Linked DNA regions of Gemmata obscuriglobus. The protein of the gene in region 1 interacts with the protein of each later gene in a pairwise test. Links are inferred from orthologs where the notes say so. Each region holds a gene or a part of one and is shown on either strand. Other genes may lie near its edges.

Region 1 (9,544 bases):
TCCCGCTGACGCTGTTCGCCCCCTTCGAACAGGATGAAGGGCGGGCGCTCATCGCGCTTGAATTGTACCGGCTCGACAAGGGCTCGCCGCTCGTGCGGAAGGTGATGGACGAACTGAAGGGCCGCGGACCGGCTCTGATGCAGGGGACACCGACGCCGTCGAGCGCCCAGACGCTGTTCCTGGCGCTCGACGGCGACAAGCCCCGGCAGTTCATCCAGCCGCCGGCGACCGACCCGGTGTCCGACGCCTCCCGACTCGCCTACGCCGGCAAGTACCTGCTCGACGGCCAGCCCGACGAGGCGCTGAAACTGGCCCAGCGCCGCGGCACCCCCGAAGGCCAGGTGCGGGCGCTGGTGCTCTGTGCGGACTGGTCCGCCGATCCCGCTCCGGCCCTCGACGCCGCGCTCGGGTTGATCGCCGCGAACCGGTCCAACAAGGCGTTTGGCTACTCGGTCCTCCGTTTGACGCAGATTGCGGCTGAGAAGGGGCGGCACGATCAGGCCAAGGAGCTGGCGAAGCTGATCGGCGACGACGGGCTCCAGGCGTGGGCGCAAGGGTCTGCGGCGGCGTTCCGGTCCGGCGCGTCGAAGGAGCGGGCCGACGACAGTTGGGCCGAACTGCCCGCCGCCGAGAAGATGCCGAAGGACCTCCGGGCCGGTCACGTTTGGGGGCGGCTGTGGGCGGCCCGGCACAACACCCGGCTCTCGCACAACCAGGGCGCCGAGGTGAAGGCGGTGAGCGCGTGGCCCACGGCGGTCGGCCCGTTCGGCCGCGCCGGGGTCGCACTCGGGCTCCAGGACCAGTAGCGTGTGGCCGTTCGCCTCGGTCGGCACGTTGGCCGTGTGGGAGTTGCGCCGGCTGGCCCGGCGCGGCCAGGCCATGCGCGTCCGGTTGGTGCTCCTCTACGCCCTGTTCCTCACGTTCCTCGGGCTGACGGCTTACTCGTTCTCCCCGTTGCCCCTGCGCCTCATTTTCCTGTCCCGCTTGCCCCCGCTCTCGTTGCGCGAGTGCGCGGAGTTCGCGAGCACGTTCGCACTGCTCACCCTCGAAGCGCAACTGATCGCCGTGGTCGCGGTGACGCCGGCGCTGGCCGCTTCGGCGGTCGCCGAGGAGAAGGACCGGCAAACGCTCCCCCTGTTGCTCATCACGCTGATGAGCGACCGGGAGATCGTGTTCGGCAAGGCGGCCGGGCGCATCGCGTTCGTGCTGGCGGCGGTGCTGGCGGGGGTGCCGGTGCTCATGATCACGGTCCTGTTCGGTGGCATTGATGTGCGGCTGCTGGGCGCGGGCTACGCTCTGACCGTTGGGACCGTGGTGCTGTGCGGTGCGATCGGCGTCGGGGCCGCGTGCCGCGCGCCCGACTTGCGGTCCGCGGTCGTCGGCGCTTACGGGCGGGCCGTGGTACTGGTGTGCGGCGCCTTCGTGCCGCCGTGTCTGTTAGCGACGCCGTTCGGCGTACTGGTGCTGGCTTCCCGGTTCCGACTTTCCGACACCGATTTCTTGGTACTCGCGGTGGGTTACCCGCTGCTTCAGGTGCTGATCGGGTTCGCGCTGCTGGCCCGGGCGGCGGGGGCGCTGCGGCTCCGCGAGGCGACGGCCGGCCCGCCACCGGTGACCACGTACCCGCCGCCGCCACGGCCGGCGGAACCGCCCCTCATCCGGCCCGAAGACGAGGTGCCGCCGGACCTCCCGCCGCTCGATCCGGCCGATCCGGTGCTGTGGAAAGAGCGGTGCGTGGGCTGGCGCCCGGCGTGGACCTTGCCGCTGGCGTCAAAGGTGCTGAGGGGGCTCGCGGCCGTGCTCGCGCTGCTGTGCCTGTTGTGGGGCACCTGGGCCCAGGTCGATCGGTTGGTGCGTGGTCTCAACGCGGGCGACGCGTCCCGGTCTCGGACTCTGTCGGCCGTTGAGGGCGGGTGGCTGCTGATGGCCGCCGGAGTTCTGGCGGCCGGGCGCTACCTCCTCCCGGTGGCGGTCGGGGTGAGCGGGGCGGTGGCGGGGGAGCGGTTCCGTGCCACACTCGATTCGCTCCTCGCCGCCCCGCTCGACCGGCGGGCCGTGCTGCGGTCGAAGGTTCAGGCGCACGCGGAACGCGGGAGCGGGTTCGTGGCGGTCGCGGTGACCGCCGTGGGGATGGCGTTCATCGCCGAACAGGGCGTGCGGGTGGGGGTAGCGGCGGCGGTACTGTCCGCATCCGGGATCGCGTTCGTTATCGCACTCGGAGCGTGGCTGACGGTTCGCTGTGTGGCGGACGTGCGGGCGTTCCGGCTGCTGCTGCCGGTGGCCCTGTTGGCGGCGGGCTGGCCGGCGGCGGTGTGGAACGCCGCGCGGAGCGAACTGGCGATCTCTCAGGAGGATTTGTTTCGCTGGCTGTTGGCCGCCGCGGCCGTCTGTGTTTTAGCCGCCGCCGGGTTGTGGTGGCGCGCGGGCCGCGATCTTGTTCGCGGTGTGTGATCGGGTTTCGGGGCTCGCGCCTCTGGCTCCGCGGCCGGGAACGTTTGTAACGTTTGGCAATGAGCCGCGGCCGCGCGGGAGCGGATGGTGTGCCGCTCCCGCGCGATCACGACTGCCTGCTTCGGGCTCACGTTTCCATGAGGAGCCGCAGTGGGTCGCTGAAGAGTTGCGCGAGCCGCACCGTGAACCGGCACCCGTCGGCGCCGTCGATGACCCGGTGGTCGTAGGTCAGGCTCAGCGGCATCATCAGCCGGGCGACGATCTGGCCGTCCTTTACGATCGGCTGCATCGCCGACTTCGACAGCCCGAGAATGGCCACCTCCGGGTAGTTTACGATCGGGGTGAACGCGGTCCCGCCGATCCCGCCGAGGTTGGTGATGGTGAACGTGCCGCCGCGCATCTCGTCGATGCTCAGCTTGTTGTCACGCGCCTTGACCGCGAGGGCAGAGACCTCCGCGGCGAGGTCGCGGATGCTCTTCTTGTCGGCGTCGCGGATCACTGGCACCACCAGCCCGCGCTCGGTATCGACCGCGATGCCGATGTGGAAGTACTTCTTGAGGATCAGCTTCCCGGCGTTCATGTCGTAGGAGCTGTTGAACCGCGGGAACTCCTTGAGCGCCGCGACGCACGCCTTGATGGCGAGCACCGTCATCGTGATCTTGGAGGCGCCCTTCGGGAGCTGGTCCACGAACCGCTTGCGGCCCGCTTCGAGGTCCGTGATGTCGGCCAGCTCGTGCTGGGTCACCATCGGCATGGTGCGCCAGCCGGCGGTGAGGTTCTTCGCGATCGTCTGGCGGATGGTCGCAACGTCGGCGACCTCGACCGCGCCGTACTTCGAGAAGTCGGGCAGCGGCGGGAGCGCGTACTTGTTAACGACGACCGCGTCGGCCGCGAGCGCCCCGCCCGCGCTGCCGCTCTCCTTGGCGCGGGTGCGCTCGCCCTTCACGAAGCCCTTGAGGTCGTCCAGGGTGACGCGGCCGCCGCGGGCCGTGCCCTTGACCTCGGCGAGCGCGACGCCCAGCTCGCGGGCCAGTTTACGCGTAGCCGGGCCGGCTGGAATAATCGCCTTTGTGGCGCCGTTGCTCCCGTTGGCGGACGCCGCATGCGTCGGCTGCGGTTGGGGCTTTGCCTGTTCAGTGGCGGGTTGTTTCGTCGCGGGCGGCTGGGGAGTTGGGGCGGACGCCTTCGGCTGCGGTTGAGGTGCAGCCCCGCCGTTGAGCGTTAGCAGCGGGCCGCCGATGCTCACCTTGTCGCCGGGCTTGACGTGGACCGCCTCGACGGTGCCGTCGGCTTCGGCGGCCACTTCCATCGCGGCCTTGTCGGTTTCGATCGCGACAACGTTCTGGCCGGCTTTCACAGCGTCGCCGGCTTTGACGAACACCGCGGTGATGGTCCCGCCCTCAATGCCCTCGCCGAGCGCGGGGAGCGCGAACGCGGTCGCCGCGCCGCTCGACGGAGCGGGCGCCGGAGCGGCCTTTGGGGGCGGCTCGGGTTTCGCCTCGGCCGCGGCTTTCGCGGCCGGTTTCGCTTCCGCCTTCGGTTCGGCCTTTTGGCCGCCGCCGAGTTTCAGGAGTGGGGCGCCGATGCTCACCTTGTCGCCGGGCTTCACCAGCACAGCGTCCACGGTGCCGTCGGACTCGGCATTGACTTCCATCGACGCCTTATCGGTCTCGACGGACATCACCGGCTGACCGGTGGTGACCGTGTCGCCGGGCTTCACCAGCACGGAGGTGATGGTTCCGCCCTCAATGCCCTCGCCCAGGTTCGGCAGATGAAAGTCCATGTGTGGCTCTTTATGCTTGCTTCGCGTGCTGTCGAAGGTTCGAAAGTCGAAGGTCGTAAAGCCGGAGATTGTTGTGCGGCTTTACGACCTTCGGGTTGGCAACGTGTGAGCCGGTCCTCATACATGAACCCGCAACGGGTGCCGCTTTCTTGACGAGCCGCGACCGCCAGGGAGCGGGATACGTGGCACCGCTCCCTGGCGGTCGCGGCTCGTCAAGAAAGCGGCAATATTACCGGGTATGTGTATCAGACCGTCCACGGGTGCGGTGCGCCCGGGTTCAGGCCCAGTTCCGCGACCGCCTTTTTGACGGTGCCGGGGTCGAGTTGCCCTTGTTGGAACAGCGAGTAGAGCGCCGCGACCGCCACGTTCTCGGCGTCCACTTCAAAGAACCGACGGAGCGCCTTGCGGGTTTCCGAGCGGCCGAAGCCGTCGGTGCCCAGCGCGAGCAGCCGGCCGTTGAGGTACGGTGCCACGGTCTCGGGCAGCGCCCGCATGTAGTCGCTGGTGGCGACGATCGGCCCCTTGGTGTTGCCCAGCACCTGGGAGACGTAGGGCGTTTTCTTCGGCGCGTCCGGGTGCAGCCGGTTGTGGCGCTCGCACTCGATCGCGTCCTTGCGGAGCATCTGGTAGCTGGTCGCGCTGTACACGGTACTGGCGACGCCGTACTTCTCGGCGAGGATGCCTTGCGCCCGCAGCGCCTCGTTCAGGATCACACCGCTGCCGAGCAGTTGCACCTCGAGCTTTGCGCCCTCGGGCCGCACCGTCTTCACCGGGTACAGGCCTTTGATGATGCCCGCGCGAACGTCTTCGTTCGGCATCGCGGGCATGTCGTAGCTTTCGTTGTAAATGGTGAGGTAGTAGAAGCACTCCTCGCCCCGCACGTACATCGCGTTGATGCCCTCCTCGACGATCACCGCGAGCTCGTAGGCGAACGCGGGGTCGTAGGTGCGGCACGTGGGGATGGTCATGGCGACGAGGTGGCTGTGGCCGTCCTCGTGCTGGAGCCCCTCGCCGTTGATGGTGGTGCGGCCGGCGGTGGCGCCCATCAGGAACCCGCGGCAGCGGGCGTCGGCGGCGGCCCAGGCGAGGTCGCCGATCCGCTGGAACCCGAACATCGAGTAGTAGATGTAGAACGGGATCGTGTTGACGCCGTGCGTGCTGTACGCGGTGCCGGCCGCGATCCAACTCGCCATGCTGCCCGCCTCGTTGATCCCCTCCTGGAGGATCTGGCCGGTCTTCGACTCCCGGTACTCCGACAGCGAGCCCTTGTCGACCGGCGTGTAGAGCTGCCCGACGCTGGAGTACATGCCGAACGCCTTGTACATCGGCGGCATGCCGAACGTCTGGCCCTCGTCGGGCACGATCGGCACGAGGAGCTGGCCGACGTTCGGGTCGCGGCAGAGCTGGGTCATGAGGTTGACCCACGCGAGCGTCGTGGACTGGCCCTTGCCCGCGATCGTGGCCGCGTACAGCCGCTCGAACCCCTTGCGCTCCGGGGGGCGGCACGGCACGAACTGGTTGTTGCGGAACGGCTGCGGCCCGCCGAGCGCGGCGCGGCGCGCCCGGACGTACTTGGCCTCGGGGCTGTCGGCCGACGGCCGGTAGAACGGGATGTGTTCCAGCTCCTCGTCGGAAATGGCCGGCAGCTCGAACCGCTCGCGGAACTGGCGGAGCGCGGCGAGCATCTGGCGCTTCGCCTTCTCCTCCGGCTTCATGTCGGGCACGGCCTCGATCTGCACCGCCAGCTTCTTGAGCTGGTGCGTGGTGAACTTGCCCTGGCCGCCGTCGCCGGGGATGCCGTAGCCCTTCACCGTCTTCACGAGGATGACGGTCGGCTGCCCCTTGTGTTCGGTCGCGGTCTTGTACGCCGCGTACACCTTCAGCGGGTCGTGCCCGCCGCGCTTGAGGGCCGCGACCTGCTTGTTCGAGAGGTGCTCGACCAGCGCCTTCAGCTCCGGCGTGTTGAAGAACGTGTCGCGGATGTACTGGCCGCGGCGCTCGGCGTCCTCCTCCTCGCTGATCAGCTTCCCGGCCTTCACCTCGTCGGCCGTCCGCATGTCGCGGCCGACGTAATTGCAGTACTCGCCGTCCACCACCTCCATCATGCGGCGCGACAGCGCCCCGGTGTGGTCGTTTCTGAGTAGCTCGTCCCAGTCGGTCCCCCAGACCACCTTGATGACGTTCCACCCGGCGCCGCGGAAGATCCCTTCGAGCTCCTGGATGATCTTCGAGTTGCCGCGCACCGGGCCGTCGAGCCGCTGCAAGTTGCAGTTGATGACCCAGGTGAGGTTGTCGAGCTTCTCGCGGCCCGCGAGGCTGATCGCGCCGAGCGATTCCGGCTCGTCGCACTCGCCGTCGCCGAGGAACGCCCAGACGCGGGCCTTGTCCGTTTGGGCCAGGCTCCGGTCGTGCAGGTACCGGTTGTACCGCGCGTGGTAAATGCTCATGATCGGGCCGAGGCCCATCGACACCGTCGGGTACTGCCAGAAGTCCGGCATCAGCCACGGGTGCGGGTAACTCGAGATCCCGCCGCCCGGCTGGAGCTCCTGGCGGAAGTTCGTGAGCTTGATCTCGTCGAGTCGGCCCTCGACGAAGGCCCGCGAGTACATGCCCGGGCTGGCGTGGCCCTGGAAGAACACCACATCGCCGGGGTGGTCCGCGGACTTCCCGTGGAAGAAGTGATTGAAGCCGATTTCGTACAGGGTGGCCGCCGACGCGAAGGTGGAGATGTGGCCGCCGACGTTCGTGTTCTTGTTCGCCTTGAGCACCATCGCCATCGCGTTCCAGCGGACGATGCTCTTGATCTTCCGCTCGACCGCGCGGTCACCGGGGAAGGGGGCTTGCAACTCGACCGGAATGGTGTTGACGTACGGCGTCGTGATCCCGCCGGGCATTTTTGCCCCGCCGCGCTCGGTCGCGGCGATCAGCGTCTCGAGCAGGAACTTCGCCCGCTCCGGACCGCCGTGCTTGAGTACGGCCTCCATCGCGTCGAGCCATTCGGTCGTTTCCTGCGGGTCCACGTCGTCGGGGAGTCGAGCGCTGGTGTGTGCCAACACGTCGGGGGTGACGAGCATCGACAACGTCCTCGTGAGCGGGCGGATGGCAGGGCAGGAACCGCGAGTGGCTCGGCTCTTCTAGCAAGGTTAGGATAGGTGGGTCCTTCCGCGTCGTCTATACGACCGGACGCCGCCCGAGACCGGGAGCCACGCATGCGCTTGCTGCCCATTATACCCCTCACTCTCGGCACCCTCATGGCGCTGGCCGCGGCGGAACCGTCGAAGCCGCCGGTTCCGGCCCCGACCGCCGTGACGTTCGCCAAGGCCGGCGCGCCGCTGGGAGAGGTCGTCGCGGAGTTGTCGAAGCAGTCCGGGGTGCCGATCGCGGTACCGCCGTTGCTTGTCAACGCCAAGTGCGGGGCCGCGTTCGACAAGGCGCCGTTCTGGTCCGCGTTGCAGCAGAGCGCCGACACGTCGGGCGCACGGATCGTGGTGCGCGAGAGCGGGGCGCGGGTGGAACTGCTCCCGCGCGGCGACTCGAAAGAGATCGCCGCTACGAGCGGTCCGTTCCGGGTGGTCGCGAAGGGGGTCACCGGCCGCGCGCTGCTCGACGCGGGCGCCACGTTCCACGAGGTCGCCTTGCTGGCCCATTGGGAGCCGCGACTGAAGGTGTACCGGATCGACACCACGCCGCGGGTCAGCAAGGTGACCGACGACCGGGGGTCGAAACTCCGGGACACGGGCGGGTCGGCCCAGGTGCTTCCGTCCGGCGCGACCGCCGAGATGAAAGTGCAGATCGAGGGCGTCCCGCGGACGGCCCAGCGTCTGACCGCGCTCGCGGGGGCGTTTCACGCGACCGTCGCCGACCGGCTGCTGGAGTTTAAGTTCGAGGCGCCCGGTGGAGCGCTGCCGCCGCCGCAAACGTTGGGAGGCGTGACGGGCGCGCTAAAAAAGCTTCAAAAGAAAGGCAACACATGGGAGGTCGTGCTGGAACTCGGTTACCCGTCCGGGCAGCCGGTGTTTCAGAGCTTCGAGGGGCAACCGTGGCTCCGCGACAACCGGCTGCGGCTCCGCTCGCCGGACGGGAACTTCGTAACGATCGACGAGTACGAGATTCCGCAGCCGGAACAGACGAGCCCGCTGCGCGTCATCCATCGGTTCGACGAGAACGCGAAGGCGGGGTTCGCTAACCCGACCGGGAAAGGGTGGGCGCTCGTGTACGAAACGCCCGCGCCACTCGCCGATGTGACCGTACCGTTCGAGTTCAAAGACGTACCCCTGCCGTAGTGAAGAGGTGGTGCGCGGAAGTTCCGATTGCTCACCGGTTGTGGACCCTACCGGCCAGTGGCGATACGACTCAAATGTCTGGAGCTGAAGAGCTTCGGGTCAAAAGTCCGATCGTCGAAAGTCGTACAGTCACAAATCCAGTGATAATGATGGTTTGTGACTGTACGACTTGCTGACTTGACGACTTTTGACTCGCAGTCCTGAAGGTTCACGAGGCGCCCGCTTGTCGGCGTGGGTGATCGGGATGTCGGCGAGGGGCGGTCCGATGGCAGCCGGAAACGAGTTGAAGTCGATTCCGCAACCCCAATGATGTGAGCAACTGGAAGGGCTGATATCGGCGGTTCGACCACGACCCGCCCGGCGTCTTGAAGGCAGCAGCGGTTGCCGCTTGTATTCACGTCGCTGGGCTCGGTGCGGGGCGGGTGAACGTCATTTGTGTTGCACCGGCCTCGCTGTGGCGGCGATCAAGACGGTCGCCCATTTACCCGGACGTGTTCCGAACTGTTGCCGCTTGGCCGTGCTGCCGTGAGACGGTTGCCAGGAGTGCTGTCAGCTCCTGATGGTTCACCGGCTTCGTGAGGTGGTGGTCGAAGCCGGCCCCGCGCGTCTGCCGGCGGTCGTCCTCCGTTCCCCACCCGGTGACGGCCACGAGCAGCGCCCCGACCCCCTCCGGCAGTTCCCGGATCGCCTGCGCCACCCCGCAGCCGTTCGTCCCCGGTAGCCCGAGGTCGAGGAGCACCGCGTCGGGGCGGAACTCGCGCACCAACGCGAGCGCGCGCGGGCCGTCGTGCGCCACCGCAACGGTGTGCCCGCACCCCGACAGGACCCACGAGAAGCTCTGCGCGACGGCCTCGTTGTCGTCCACGACGAGCACCCGGAGCGGTCCGGCGGGCGCCGGCTGCGGGCCGGGCGGGGGCGGCTCGTTCGTCGCGGCGAGCGGGAGCCGGATCACGAACTCGGCCCCCCGGCCCGGCCCCGCGCTGCGCGCGTCGATCGCCCCCCCGTGCAGCTCGACGATTTGTTGCGC
Region 2 (9,120 bases), 3.2 Mb from region 1 along the record:
GTACACCAGGATGCGCGCGCCGGCCGCGTCGTCCGGCCGCTCGCCCGTCTTCGGAGCGGGGCGCGGTGCCCTCGGCGGCGAGGCGGGCGCGTGGGTGGCGAAGGTGGGTCCGGTCATTGGCCCTGAGTCCGTTCAGGTTTAGTGACGGGGGCGAAAACGCCTCCCCCGGTCCTTCCCGAAAGGGAAGGGAAGAATAACCGACGTCGGCCCGCGCCGCGTCGCGAACCCCTCCCGCCGGGAGGGGCGGGGTCAGGCCGCCGTTTCGTCGACCACGAGCCGCTTGAGCGCCCACACCTCGGCGCCCAGCAGCGCCAGGCCCAGCGGCATCATGAGGTAGCCGTACGCGTCGTGCAGGAAGTCCCGCGTACCCTTGTCGGAGATGAAGGCGAAGCTCACCCCGGTGGCGGTGATGCGGAGCACGTTGGTCAGCACCGCGATCGGGGCGATGCCGAGCACCACCATGAACTTCTCGAACCGGCTGCGGGTCATCATCAGCACCGCGCCCACCGAGAAGGCGGCGAACGTGACCATCATCTTCAGCCCGCTGCACGCGTCCACCACGCCCAGCCGCACCTCGTCGATGAGGATCAGGTTGCCGTCGCGGATGGCCGGCTGGCCGAGCGTCTGGAGCAGGAACGTGCTGGCGACGGTCGCGGCCGTCTTCAGCGGCCCGCCGACGTTGCGCTCGAGTTCGTAGGGCAGCGGGATCATGAACACGAGGAACAGGATGCCCGGGCCGACGAGCTTGAGCAGCGGCACCCCGCCCGCCGCGAGCGCGACGCCCACGAGGGCCAGCAGCAGCGAGGCCGCGTCGAGCTGGTGGAACAGCAGGGCGCCGGCTGCGGCCCGCAGCACGAGGATGGCGACGAGCAGCCCGCACCCGATCACGGGGAGCGGCCGGAGGACCAGGGCGGAGCCCTTCGCGCCGCGCCAGATCAGGAACGCGGAGAAGAACGGCACCAGCACCCCGTGCGAGTACTGCGGGTCGTTGATCCACTTGTCGGCGAACACGCGGAGCATGGGCAGGTAGGCCCAGCCGAGCGCGGCGACGAGCGCAACGCCCTGCCACAGCGCGAGGCGCGATTGGGATGCGGCGGGCGCGGCGGAATTCGACGGTGCGAAGCTGACAGACGACATCCGTGTCCCCGTACGAACCGGGCGATTGCGGGTCTGAGTCCGTGACCCGGAATCCGAGAGTTGGGGGATTGTGTCAGATGCGCGGAGGGGGAATCAACCCCAAGTTTTGCGTTCGAGATTTGAGCAGGGCCGTTCCGTGTAACGCTTCCGCCTTCTGAACTGGCTTTCTCCGGCAGGGGTGGCAGTGTCCCGGTCGTCGCGTAGCTTCGCAAGGCATCGACGACCGTACTCATCGGATCCAGCCCCCGCCTCTTCAATGTCCGCACCACGCTCATCAACACCGACCGTGTCCGCGCGCCACGCTCGCTCGGGTTGCCGTAACTGGCCTTCCCAATCAGAACCGCCGGGCGCACCTCCCGTTCCGCGTGGTTGTTGCTCGACGGGACGCCTTCGAATTCCACGAACGTCAGCAGGTTCTCACCGTACTTGTGCAGTCGCTTCCCCAGCCGCCGGGCGTGCGCGTGCGCCCAGTCGCTGACCGCCAGGTCGGTGATCCGGCTGGGTAACGCGTCGGGGACCTGGGGGTCGACCTGCTTCCGGCAGCACGGGCACCAGTCGCGGTGGATCGTATGCTCGGTGACGACGGGTTTCAGGTCGGCGGGGATGTCCTCGGCGATGCGGGTGCGGGAACGCCGGGTGCGGGTGAGGTTGCCGCCGCACGTGGGGCAGGCGGGGAGTTGGTGCACTTCTCGGCGGTCGATCTGTTCGGGACGGGGTCGGGCGGCACCTGCGTGCCCGGGTTGGGCACCGCGTTTCTTGCGACGCGGTGGTGCGGGCGGCTTGGCGTAAGGCGGAATGGAACCGGACGGCTGGTGGGCACCGCTGGCCGGTGTGGGTGGGCCGAGGGTGCTGCTGAGTTGGAGGAAGAAGATGGCGGCGGCCCGGTCACGCGGGAGAACCGCTTCGGCCTGGTCCGGGGTCAGGGTGCCGGAGCGGAACGCGGCGACGAAGGCGGCATCGAGAATCGGGGCCGCACGCGTCATGCCCGCGATTCTCGACAAACCGCAGGAAAGCGAAAGGCCAGTTCAGCAGGCTGAAGCGTTGCGGGAACGTTAACTACCCGGGACGCAGTAATGTGACGCTTACCCACACGCCGTTACTCTTCAACCGGATTTCAGTAGTTTCAAGTTGGCGGCTTGGTTTTGTTGGCCGATCGTGCAGTAGTAATGGACTTATTTTCGCCATCTGTAGGTGCCAGCCCATCGGCCAACAGTATCAGGCATACCGCCGCCAGTGTCCACCCGAGGCCGCGGGCTGAGCGGGACCACAACCAGGCGTTACGCAGGATCAGCCCGACGGCCACCCACAGGAGTCGCACGACCCCATCGGTGGTCGAGGTCCGGGGCCGAACCTGCCCCAACTGGCGGTAGCTGCTCTCGATCCCGAATCGGGTCCGGTACAGGTCCCGAATCGCCACCGGGCTCCCGCTCACCCGCCACGCCGCGTACAGTAACTTCTTGCTCCGCCGGCCCCCGGTCCGCCGGTACCGGTAGCTCTTGTGAGCGATCACCACGTGCACCCGCACCGAGGTGCCCCGATCCGCGTGGGTGTACGCATATCGACCCGCGCCCCGCCGCCGCACGGCCCGCAACCCGACCCCCTTCACCCCGGGCCGGGGCTTGCGGCCCCGGACCACGGCCGGGATCACGAACGGCACACCCCGCGCCTGGAGCAACCGCATCACCGCGATCGAGAAGAACGCCTTGTCCAGCAGCGCGACCCGGACCGTAACCCGTGCCGCCGTCACCTGATCCAACAGCCGGGTGAGCACCGCGGTCATCGGCTCCTTCTCGCCCACGGCCGTCAACCCGAGCGTGTACCGGTCCGGTCCCCCGACGAGGCACGCGGTGGCGTACGTGTGGAACGTGTGGGTGCCGCCGGCCCCCTTGGACCGGGTGGTGTCCCGGTTCGGCGTCCCGAAGTACCCGATCCGGTGGTAGTCGATCGCGACCCGAGCCGCCCGCTTCCGCTTGCCGAGCGGGGCGTGGAGGGCCGGCCGCAACCGCCGCTCGAGGGTGCGGCGCCGCTTGGGCAGCGTGAGGTACAAGCAATCCCAGATGGCCTGCCCGGACGGGGCGTCGGCGATCGCGGCACAGGCCGCGGCCACCGAGCGGGCGAACGCCGCGGCGAACAGCACCACCCGCCACACCACCTCGGGTGTACAGGTGCGGCGACGCTTGGGCAGTTGGACCGCACGGCCGAGCCAGTCGGTCAGGACCGGACGGAGGTGCCGGGTGGCGTGGGCCGGGGTGGCTCGGATAGACTGACGTTTGGGTCGCATGGGGGCTCCGACAGTGGAGGCGTGGTAACCACCATTGACCGGTAAACCCATGCGGCCCGCTACTCATAAATCGCCCAACTTGAAACTACTGGATTTGGTATCACTCGCACCCGGGTCACTTCTCGGCCCACACCTGGCACAGCTCCAGCACCACGCGGACGGCGGCCTCCATCTCCTCCAGGCACGTCCACTCGAGCGGCGAGTGGGGGTTGTGTTCGCCGGTCGAGAGGTTCGGCGTCGGCAGGCCCTTTTCGGTGAGCTGCGAGCCGTCCGTGCCGCCGCGGATGATCTTGTGCTTCGGCTCCATCCCGGCCCGCCGCACCGCCTCCGCGGCGCGCGTCACCGCCGCCGGCAGCCGCGCGATCCCGTCCTTCATGTTGCGGTACTGCTTGCGCGTCTCGACGGTCACCTTCGCGGCCGGGTGCTCGCGCTCGACCTGACGGGCGATCTCGCGCAGCAGGTCGGCCTGGACCGCGAGCTGCGCGGTGTCGAAGTCTCGCAGGATGAACCCGATTTTCACCTCGCCGGCCCCGCCCTCGATCGTGATCGGGTGCAGGAACCCCTGCCGGCCGTCGGTGGTTTCGGGGCTCATCGTCCGCTGCGGCAGGCGGTCGACGAACATCGCCGCCAGGCGCACCGCGTTCACCATCCGCCCCTTCGCGATCGACGGGTGGATGTTCACGCCCGTAATGGTGACGGTCGCGGCGTCCGCGGAGAACGTCTCGTCCTCGATCTCGCCGCTGCCCGCGCCGTCGAGCGTGTACGCCACCGCCGCGCCGATCTGCGCCGGCTCGAGGTGCTTGACGCCGAACCCGATCTCCTCGTCGCAGGTGAACACGATCCGCACCGGGCCGTGCGGGATCTGCGGGTTCTCCGTCAGCAGCCGCGCGGCTTCCATGATGACCGCCACCCCCGCCTTATCGTCGGCGCCGAGCAGGGTCGTGCCGTCGGTGGTGATGATGGTCTTGCCGATCAGGCCGTTCAGCTCCGGGTTCTCCGCGACCCGGATCACCTTCGAGGTGTCCTTCGGCAGAACGATGTCGCCGCCGCGGTAGTCGCGGATGACCTGCGGCTGCACGTCCTTCCCGCTGTTCTCGGGGTTCGTGTCCACGTGGGCGTTGAACGCGATCGTGGGGGCGCCGGCCACGTTGCCGGGGACGGTCGCGAACACGAGGCCGTGTTCGTCCTGCACCGCGTCTTTCAGCCCCAGGGCCAGGAGTTCGTCGCGGAGCATCGCGCCCAGCACGAGTTGCCCCGGCGAACTCGGGTACGACGTGGACCGCTCGTCCGCCTTGGTGTCGATGCGGACGTACCGCAGGAACCGGTCCAGAAGGGTGTGCGTGGCGAGGGCCATGAGAGTTCCACCGCGGCGGCCAAAGGGCACGAGAGGGCGACAGGGTCTTATTTACTCTCCGGCTCTCTCTGCGCCCTCTGTGCCCTCTGCGGTGAATCCGGTTTTGCTTTTTTCTTCCGGCGCCGGGAAGCAGCCAGCCCCTTCACCCCGACCTTGGGGCACAGGTCCGCGACCGCGCACTGCTCGCACCGCGGCTTGCGCGCCAGGCAGACCTTCCGCCCGTGCATGATGAGCCGGCCGCTGAAGTGCAGCCACTCGGCCTGCGGCACGATCTCCGCGAGCGCCAGTTCCACTTTTACGGGGCTCTGGTGGCGGGTGAGCCCGAGGCGCCGCGAGAGCCGCCCGACGTGCGTGTCCACCGTCACGCCGGGGGTCTCGAACGCGTGCCCGCGGATCACGTTCGCGGTCTTGCGGCCCACGCCGGGCAAGCTCACGAGGTCGTCGAGGTCGGTGGGCACTTGGCCGCCGAACCGGGCGACCATCTCCACGCACGCGGCGCGGATGTTCTTGGCCTTGTTCTTGTAGAACCCGGACGGCTTGACGAGTTGCTCCAACTCCCGGATGTCGCAGGTCGCCATGTCGGCGGCGGTCGGGAACCGCGCGAAGAGCGCCGGCGTGATAGTGTTCACCCGCTTGTCGGTACACTGGGCCGACAGCACGACCGCGACGAGGAGCTGAAACGGGTTGGCGTAGTTGAGGCCCTCGAACTCGGGGTATAGCGGGGCGAGGCGCTCGTTGATGGGGCCGACGCGGTCGCGCGCGGGCGCGAGTTTCGGTGCGGTCGGGTCGGGTTCGCCCATGTCACGCGGCCCTGCAGAGCGCGGGTTCGGGTTCGGCCGCCGGGGCGGGCGTGGGGGCCGCGGCGCGCGCCCGCATCTGCTCGGCTTCGAGCGGCGTGATGAACCCGCGGGCGAGCAACGTGTCCGCGTCCTGCGGGGCGCGCGCCCGGGCGCTCAGGCTCTCGGCTGCGACCTGCGCGAAGGCGCGGCGCTCGTGCGCGAACCCGGTTTCGTCCGGCACGCGGTCAGGGGCGTAGGGGCGACGTTCCCGCTCGTCGAGGAAGGTGCGCAGCTCGATCTTGGCCCGACGGGTACAAAACGCACGGTCCACGAGCCCCAGGTCGCGTGCTTCCCGACCGGACACCGTCCGGCCGGATTCGATGAACGCGCCGGCCCGCTTCCCGAGCCGCTTCCGCAGGCGGTTGCTCCCGCCGAAGCACGCGAACCGGCCCGGGAACCCGAGCAAGGTGTGCGGCGCGGACACGCACAGCCGGTGGTCACACGCGAGCGCCAGTTCGAAGCCTGCGCCCAGACACGGCCCGTCGATGAACGCGACCGTCGCGAACGGGAGCGCGCCGATTCGGGCGAGCACGCGCTGCCCGCGCCCCGCGAAGGTGGCCCGGTCGGTGACGCGCGCGACATCGGGGTGCAGCCCCGCGCAGAAGCCGAACGGCTTCGCGGAGCGCACCACGAGTGTGTGAACGAAGAGGCTGCGCTCGACCGCCCCGAGTGCGGAGTCGAGTTCCGCGAGCCGCGGCGCGTCGAGGGCGTTCACCGGGTCGCCGGGGAACGCCAGCCACAGCGTGGCGGTGCCGTACTCGCAGGTAACGCGAAGGTGTGCGGACTCGAACAGCATTCCAGAATGGTGGCGGCTCGGCCGCGAGAATTCAACCCGAACTCACCGGCTGCCCTTGGCGGGCAGCATCCTGGCAGAGTGGCCCAACTGAGCAACCCGCGCTCGCACGCGTCGGCCCCCCAGTGACGGCCAACTTGCCGCCCAAGGGTTTTGCGAATCACCTTGCGTTACTCGGGCACTTCGGTCTTGTCGCCCGGGAGCGGTTCCCGCTTGGTCTTGCTCGGTTTGCTTGGCTTGATGACCGCGCTCAGCGGCGGTTTGGGGGCTGCGGCCGGCCTCAAGCTGTTGGCCAGCACGGGGAGTTCGGTGCCGGACGCGGCGACCGACGCCCGGAGCTTTTTCCGCGCCCGCGACAGCACCGCGCCAATGGTGTTGACCGGTACGTCGGTCTCGGTGCTGATCTCCTCGTACGTCCGCCCTTCCAGGTAGTAGAGCCGGACGATTTCGCGCTCCGGCCCGGAGAGCCGGTTGAGCAGCTTCTCCACTTCTTCCAGGCTTTCCATTCCTTTCTGAGCAACGGGGGCGTCGTCCGGCTCCGGCTCCGGCAGGCGCGACTCGCCCCGGCGGATCGCATCTTTCACTTTCTGCCGGCGGACTAGCTCGTGAATGCAGGTGCGGCGGGTGATGACCGTGAGGTAGGTTGCGAGGCTGGACTGCTTGCGGAACTCGCGCAGCACCTTGAAGTTGTTTGCGACGATCTGGAGCAGCACTTCGGCCGCGATGTCCTCAACGTCTTCCGGCCCCACACGGGCGCTACGGAGGTGCGCGGTGTACCCGATGGTGTGGTAAATGAGACTGAGGAACCGGTCCACGAAGTCGTTCCACGACCCGGGGTCACGGTTCAGGCACCGCTTGAGCAGGTCGCGGTCCACCGCGGTGAACGGGGTGTCGTCTTCCACGGCCGATGTGCCTCAGGGAGCCTTCGAGCGGCGCATCCAACAGTATAAGCCTAGCCGGTGTGCGAACCTTACACAACCGGTCGGCGCGTGTCCTTCCGCGCCCCTATTCTACCCCGCGCCGGCGCGACCGGCATAACCGAATCGCGCGCCGCGGTCTCGGACCGCCTGGGGTCGCCTGTAGGCCGCCGGCCAGTTATTGTTTGGCAGCGTAACGTTCTGGCTGTTTTGGGGCACCGGCCACGATGCGATGGCCACCCTCGACGACAACCGCGATGGCGTCATCTCGGGTGCGGAACTCGACACCCTCGCGCTCTGGCACGACGCCAACGCCAACGGCGTGTGCGACGCCGGCGAGGTGAAGCCGCTGTCCGAGTACGGTATCGTGAAACTGTCGGTGAAGTTCGAGCGCGACGCCACGCACCCCGACCGCATTGCCTACTCGAAGGCCGGGGCGACGTTCAAGGACGGCAGCACGCGCCCGACGTTCGACCTCGTACTGCACTCGGCGAAGTGAGCACGGGCCGACCGCTAGCGCCGGCTCGCGGCGCGCCGCTCGCGCATTTCCTGGAACGTCATCCCGGCCCAGATCACCAGGAGCACGCCCCACTGCACGACCGGCACGAGTACGCGGTTCATACCCGGCGTCCGGCGGAACTGCGGGTCGGAATCGTACCGGTACAGGTCGAAGCCGAGCACGCCCAACCCGCCGACCGCGACCACAACGGCGACCCAAAACAGCACCCGCGAGCGGTCGGCGTGGGCGCGGCGGCGCCACGCCGCGAGCGCGAGGAACAGCGGCGGCCCGAGCAGAAATCCGAGCACGAGCGCGCTCGCCCCGGGCTGCGCCCAGTCGGTCATCAGGGCGACGAGCGCCAGTTCCCCGAGCGCCGCCGCGAGGGCGAGCGAGACGGCTTCGCGTGCGTGCCGGGTCATGCCGTACCATCCGCGTTCGGGCGCCGGGGCGGGCCGAGCCACACGCTCGCCCACCGCGCCGCCGACCAGAGCAGCAGCGCGAGAACGCAGGTGATGACGAAGACGGTGAGCCCGGCGTTCATGTAACCGGTGAAGATCGACTTCTCCCCTGCGGCGATCAGGTCCTCGGCCGCCTTGTGTGCGGCTCCGGTGGCGCCGGCCAGTTGCTGCTGCCCCTGTTCAACCTTCGCCCGCCCGCTGGAGATCATGCCCGCGAACTGCCCCGTCACGAGCTGCGTTCCGGCGGTGAACGTCGTGCTGCACACGAACAGCATCGGCAGCGCCGTGACCAGCGCGTACCGGCCGCGCCCGTTGTTCACGAGCCACGTGGTGACTAGCGCGAGGGCCAGCACCGCGAGGAGTTGGTTCGCGATGCCGAACATGGACCAGATGGTGGTGATGCTGCCGGTCCACACCAGCCCGACCCAGCCCAGCGTCACGGTCGCGCTGGCGAGCACCGCGCCCGGGAGCCAGTCCGGCCGCGCCACCGGCGCATAAACGCGCCCGACGCTCTCCTGCAACAGGAACCGGGCGATGCGCGTGCCCGCGTCGATGGTGGTGAGGATGAACAGCGCTTCGAACATGATCGCGAAGTGGTACCAGTACTTGAGCAGCGATTCGCCCTGCACCCCGAGCCACATGAACGCCTGCTCGAAGATGACCGACATGCCGACCGCCAGCGTGACCGCCCCGCCGGTGCGCCCGCGGAGCGACTCCCCGCCCACCTTCTCTTCCACCCGGCCCAAGTCGAGGTGCTGGGGCGAGCTGACGTTGGTCGCGTGCGCAGGGTCGGCCGCCTCCGGCGGCACCTTGACGCCGTAGCGATCGTACACCCTGTCGAG

The links.
Region 2: the proteins of aceE (region 1) and nth interact in binary tests that used the Escherichia coli proteins (3 or more experiments, as listed by UniProt). The link is inferred for Gemmata obscuriglobus from one-to-one orthologs.

What each region holds. Positions count from the first base shown.
Region 1 is NZ_CP042911.1:5,609,565-5,619,108, reverse strand. The notes cover bases 4,280-7,682. They hold aceE (pyruvate dehydrogenase (acetyl-transferring), homodimeric type), read right to left. Parts: upstream 7,309-7,682; coding sequence 4,480-7,308; downstream 4,280-4,479. Other genes in these bases: GobsT_RS23485 (hypothetical protein), read left to right, coding at 7,444-7,682. Outside these bases: GobsT_RS23505 (hypothetical protein), read left to right, coding at 1-806; GobsT_RS23500 (ABC transporter permease), read left to right, coding at 808-2,451; GobsT_RS23495 (2-oxo acid dehydrogenase subunit E2), read right to left, coding at 2,579-4,234; more of GobsT_RS23485, read left to right, coding at 7,683-8,517; GobsT_RS23480 (hybrid sensor histidine kinase/response regulator), read right to left, coding at 8,999-9,544. UniProt on the Escherichia coli protein: Component of the pyruvate dehydrogenase (PDH) complex, that catalyzes the overall conversion of pyruvate to acetyl-CoA and CO(2).
Region 2 is NZ_CP042911.1:8,809,544-8,818,663, forward strand. Bases 3,697-6,675 are described here. They hold nth (endonuclease III), read right to left. Parts: upstream 5,573-6,675; coding sequence 4,820-5,572; downstream 3,697-4,819. Other genes in these bases: pepT (peptidase T), read right to left, coding at 3,697-4,772; GobsT_RS36585 (enoyl-CoA hydratase/isomerase family protein), read right to left, coding at 5,574-6,407; GobsT_RS36590 (RNA polymerase sigma factor), read right to left, coding at 6,575-6,675. In the rest of the region: GobsT_RS36555 (tyrosine-protein kinase domain-containing protein), read right to left, coding at 1-117; GobsT_RS36560 (exosortase/archaeosortase family protein), read right to left, coding at 250-1,137; GobsT_RS36570 (transposase), read right to left, coding at 2,261-3,418; more of pepT, read right to left, coding at 3,534-3,696; more of GobsT_RS36590, read right to left, coding at 6,676-7,306; GobsT_RS36595 (hypothetical protein), read left to right, coding at 7,554-7,820; GobsT_RS36600 (hypothetical protein), read right to left, coding at 7,835-8,239; GobsT_RS36605 (carbon starvation CstA family protein), read right to left, coding at 8,236-9,120. UniProt on the Escherichia coli protein: DNA repair enzyme that has both DNA N-glycosylase activity and AP-lyase activity. The DNA N-glycosylase activity releases various damaged pyrimidines from DNA by cleaving the N-glycosidic bond, leaving an AP (apurinic/apyrimidinic) site.